One region of the Cobetia sp. Dlab-2-AX genome, then DNA from elsewhere that is predicted to be linked to it. Evidence: predicted binding sites of a transcription regulator. Region 1 holds the regulator's gene; the other holds the start of a gene.
The links. Region 1 encodes FNR, which switches genes on or off when oxygen is low (the NO sensors DNR and NnrR bind a similar motif). Its sites were predicted from a motif close to TTGATNTANATCAA; they were not measured.

Region 1 (2,400 bases):
CGGCACTCGAGAGCGAAGAGGACTACCGCGCCCTGCAGGCCGATATCGGGGTGCGCCGGACTGACCCGCGCTTCTGGGAGTTCTCCGACAGCGTGCTGCGCACCAACTATGCTGATCGCCCTGTCGAAGCGGGTCTGCTGGACTATAACCGCCTCGAGAACCGCTGATTGCCAGCGGGGCTTGAGCGGCCGAAGCACGCTCTGTCGTCAGGACTGTCTGGGTTGTCGGACTGTTTCGATGACTGACGACTGGCCTGACGGAAAGCAGAAGCCCGCCACGCAAATTGCGTGGCGGGCTTCTGACTTGTGTGGTGCCGACATGGCGTCCTGCGGTAGATCAGCGCAGTGTCGCACCGCGTGATGTGCTGTCAGCAGGCGTCATCAGCGACCGCCCTGACACTCGCCCTCGGCCAGCTCGATCAGGCCATCCAGATGCAGGATATGCACCTCGCGGGCACGAATGTCGACCAGCCCCTGGGTCTGGAAGCGGGTCAGGATGCGGCTGATGGTTTCGACGGCCAGTCCCAGATAGTTGCCGATATCGGCGCGCGCCATCGAGAGGCGGAAGCTGTATGGCGAATAGCCTCGGCGACGGAAGCGCTGTGACAGGTTGACCAGGAAGCTCGCCAGCCGCTCATCGGCTGTCTTGCGCGACAGCAGCATCATCATGCGGCGATCTTCGTGCAATTCCTTGCTCAGGCTCTTGAACAGCTGGGTTCTCAGCTCAGGCATCTGCTCCGAGAGCGCATTGAGTCGGTCGAAGGGAATCTCGCAGACGGTGGTGGTCTCCAGAGCCACCGCGGTGCCGGGATAGCAATTGCTGTCGATGGCATCGAGTCCGGCCAGCTCGCTGGGCAGGTAGAAGCCGGTCAGCTGCTCCATACCGCTGTTTTCATTGGTGACCTGCTTGAGACTTCCGGAGCGCACCGTGAAGACGCAATCGAAGGCATCGCCCTGGGTGAAGAGGACTTCCCCTTTTCTGAGTGGCGCGCGACGGCGGATGATGGCGTCAAACTGGTCGATATCTTCCATGTTCAGTGCCAGTGGCAGGCACAGTGAACTCAGCGAACAGGTCTGGCAGCGGGCTTCATGGGCGCGCAAGCGGTGTGATGCCTGTGCATTGGCCGTCATGGTGACTCTCCTGAGGAATGTCACCGCTACCCCTGGGGCAGGGCAGCGGGAGGGGTCTTTCGGGCGCAACGAATGGTGGGGCGGGGCCTTGTCGCCCGCCGCTGCCCTGCTGAGCCGCAGTGTATCGAGCGGCCAGGGTCTGAGCGCTCATCGGCCGAGGCAGCGCAATTCCGTGACGCCATAATATTAGATTTTATTAATTCATTATCCTGCCCAACCCATGGGCGTTGCAAGGTGTGTGAACTTTAGGCCTGGTTGGCCCCGTGTGACCATACCGCGACGACCTGCCTCAGCTGAAGGTGTGAGTCAGTATGCAGTGGCCAGCGCTCAGTCATCAGTCGCTGGTCATCAGTCGCTGGCCATCTGGGCTCAGCCAGCTGCGCCGAGCAGCAGGATCAGCGCGGCAGCCAGCGTCGCCAGTGCCAGAATGCCCCAGGCACGTGGCGCTGGTGTGTCAGGCTGACGTACGCCGTTGATGCGATGTTCCTGCATGGGGCCATCGCCTTCGCGCTCGTTGCTGTCAGCGCGCGAAAGACTGCCCAGTGCCAGCATGGCGAACAACACCAGGCTGCCCAGCGTGAGGGCCAGCACCCAGAGATTCCAGAACAGGGGGAGGCCAGTTGTCTCCAGCAGATTCATGTCGTGTCTCCTGAGGGGGCTGTCATGGGCCACGGCTGGCGGTGTCCCTCGCAGGGGCGGCCTGCTGCAGGTAGGCGAGCAGAGCCGTGATTTCGGCAGTGCCACGCACGTCATTGGGGGCGGCAAGAATCTCGTCTTCCGCGTAGGGTACGCCCAGGCCTTGCAGGGCTCGCATGCGTGCCGCGATACCTTCGCCGCTCAACGCCCGCTCGAACAGCCACGGGTAGGCAGGCATCGCTGAGTCCGGCACCTGACTGCGCGGGTCATGCAGATGCAGGCGCTGCCAGGCATCGTCATGCTGCGCAGGCAGCTGGCTCAAATCCGTCCCCCAGCGCTCGACGCCCCACAGCGAAGGGCGGTCGTAGAAGCGTGCCCGGGTGGTCGTCGCATCGCCGTGGCGCGCCGTGTCGCCCGGTAGATCGCGCACCATGCGTGTGTGGCACTGCTGACAGCCCTCGCGTTGATAGATGCGCTGCCCCTCCAGTGCCAGGGCGCTCAGCGGTTTGAGGTCTTCGGGCGCGCTGGAGAGGCTGGGGTGAGCTCCAAGCGGCACCAGCTGGGCGAGGGCGCCGAGGCTCATGGTGAGCAGGCATAGTGCCGTCATCAGGCCGGCGTGACGTTCGAGCAGGAC
Region 2 (2,400 bases), on a different contig from region 1:
GCCGGCTTCGCTGATCTGCTTCTCGAGCCCCGGAATCACGCCGTACTGCAGTTCCGACATACGGCTGAGGTCACCGGCGCGGCGCGCCTGCTCCAGATCGATACGCGCCTGTTCCAGCTCCGCCTTGAACTGGGCCGCGCCCTGGATGCTGGACTTCTCGGCCTTCCAGACTTCATCGAGGTCGGCGTATTCACGCTCCAGCTCCGATATCTGGTCCTCAAGCGCGCCGAGGCGCTTGAGCGCCGCCTCATCAGTCTCCTTCTTGAGCGCTTCCCGCTCCATCTTGAGCTGGATCAGGCGGCGATCGAGGCGGTCCATCTCCTCAGGCTTGGAATCCAGCTCCATGCGGATGCGTGACGCGGCCTCGTCGATCAGGTCGATCGCCTTGTCCGGCAGCTGGCGGTCCGTGATGTAACGCGAGGACAGCCGTGCAGCGGCGATGATGGCACTGTCGGTGATGTCGACCCCGTGGTGTACCTCGTAGCGCTCCTTCAGGCCACGCAGGATGGCAATGGTGTCTTCCTCGCTGGGCTGGTCGACCTGCACCTTCTGGAAGCGGCGCTCGAGTGCGGCGTCCTTCTCGATGTACTGGCGATACTCGTCAAGCGTGGTGGCACCGACACAGTGCAGCTCGCCACGCGCCAGCGCCGGCTTGAGCATGTTGCCGGCGTCCATCGCGCCTTCGGCCTTGCCCGCGCCGACCATGGTGTGCAGCTCGTCGATGAACAGGATGACCTGGCCCTCTTCCTGCGCCAGCTCCTTGAGCACCGACTTGAGGCGCTCCTCGAATTCGCCGCGGAACTTGGCCCCCGCCAGCAGCGAGCCCATGTCGAGAGACAGCACGCGCTTGTTCTTGAGGCCTTCCGGCACCTCGCCATTGACGATACGGCTGGCCAGCCCCTCGACGATGGCGGTCTTGCCGACACCAGGTTCACCGATCAACACCGGGTTGTTCTTGGTGCGACGCTGCAGCACCTGGATCGTGCGCCGAATTTCCTCGTCACGCCCGATCACCGGGTCGAGCTTGCCATCCCGCGCGCGCTCGGTGAGATCCAGGGTGTACTTGTTGAGCGCCTCGCGATTGTTCTCGGCATCGGCATCGCCCACGGCTTCGCCACCGCGCAGTGCATCGATGGCGGAGGTCAGGGCGGGCTTCTTGATGCCCGAGGAGGTGAACAGCTTGCCGAGATCACCGCCCAGCTCCAGCGCGGCCAGCAGCGCGAGCTCGGAGGCGATGAATTGATCGCCGCGCTTCTGCGCTTCACGATCGGCCAGATTCAGAAGCTTGCCGAGGGCCTGCGAGGGCGCGACATTGCCGTCGAACTGGGACACGGTCGGCAGGTCATCCAGCTGGCGCTTGAGGCCACTCATCAGACTGGTGGCATCGCCGCCCGCCTTGTTGACCAGTGCCTTGAGACCGCCATCGCGGTCCTCCAGCAGCGCCAGCAGCAGATGCTGTGGGTGAATTTCATTGTGGCCTCGCCCGACGGCGAGCGACTGGGCATCCGCCAGAGCGTTCTGCAGCTTGCTGGTGAGTTTGTCGATGCGCATGGTGCTGTCTCCTGAGAGTCATGGCGGTACTCCTTTTCTCAGGAGCTTCGCCTGTAACTTTTCGTATCTGACTCTCAAGATGGGGACTGGTGCACGGCTTTCAAGGCAGGATTCGCCGCACTGCAGCATGTTGTGCCATTCGCCTGATCCAGGTCAGTTTCCCGCCCTGCCGGCCATCACCTTTGCCACACAGAAACGCTCCGCCGACCTGGAACATCAGGTCAACGGGGCATTTGTGGGTACTGAATGTCGAGCTTGTGGAATGCGCAGACCAGAACCCTGGACAGTGATTTCTGCTCAGCGCCTCAGCGCAGCCAGATCACCGTGGCGAGGCGCCCGGTCACGCCATCATCACGACGATGGGAGTAGAAACGCGACTCCGAGGCGGTGCAGAAGTGGCCGCCACTGACATGACCGACTCCGGCACGCTCGAGACGCAGACGTGCCAGCTTGTAGAGGTCGCACATGTAATGACCAAGCCGGTAGGGACTGGCCTCGAAGGCATCATCGGCCTCAGGCAGGTCCGCGATGAAGGCGTCACGTACCTCGGGGCCGACCTCGAACTGCGCATTGGAGATCGCAGGACCCAGCCAGGCCATCAGCTCGCCGGGGGCATCGCCGAGACGCTCGATGGTGGCTTCCAGCACGCCTTCGACCAGCCCGCGCCAACCCGCATGTGCCACACCGACACGCGTGCCCTGCCGATCACAGAACAGCACCGGCAGGCAGTCCGCCGTCATCACCACACAGGCCTGCCCGGTGCCGGTACTGATGCAGGCATCCGCCCGTGGCGGTGCACCCGGCCGGCCCTCGGCGTGGCAGACATCGAAGGCATCCACCACCTGAGTG

Region 2: clpB (ATP-dependent chaperone ClpB) is a predicted target of FNR. The motif match lies at 1,695-1,708, and genes of this name have one in related genera.

Annotation. Positions count from the first base shown of each region.
Region 1 covers NZ_JAMXRV010000004.1:87,299-89,698, forward strand. Annotated here, with positions in the region: gene NH396_RS08270 (fatty acid cis/trans isomerase) at 1-167, shown strand, start outside; gene fnr (fumarate/nitrate reduction transcriptional regulator Fnr) at 381-1,130, opposite strand; gene NH396_RS08280 (hypothetical protein) at 1,500-1,769, opposite strand; gene NH396_RS08285 (cbb3-type cytochrome c oxidase subunit II) at 1,792-2,400, opposite strand, start outside.
Region 2 covers NZ_JAMXRV010000011.1:7,656-10,055, forward strand. Annotated here, with positions in the region: gene clpB (ATP-dependent chaperone ClpB) at 1-1,551, opposite strand, end outside; gene pgeF (peptidoglycan editing factor PgeF) at 1,857-2,400, opposite strand, start outside.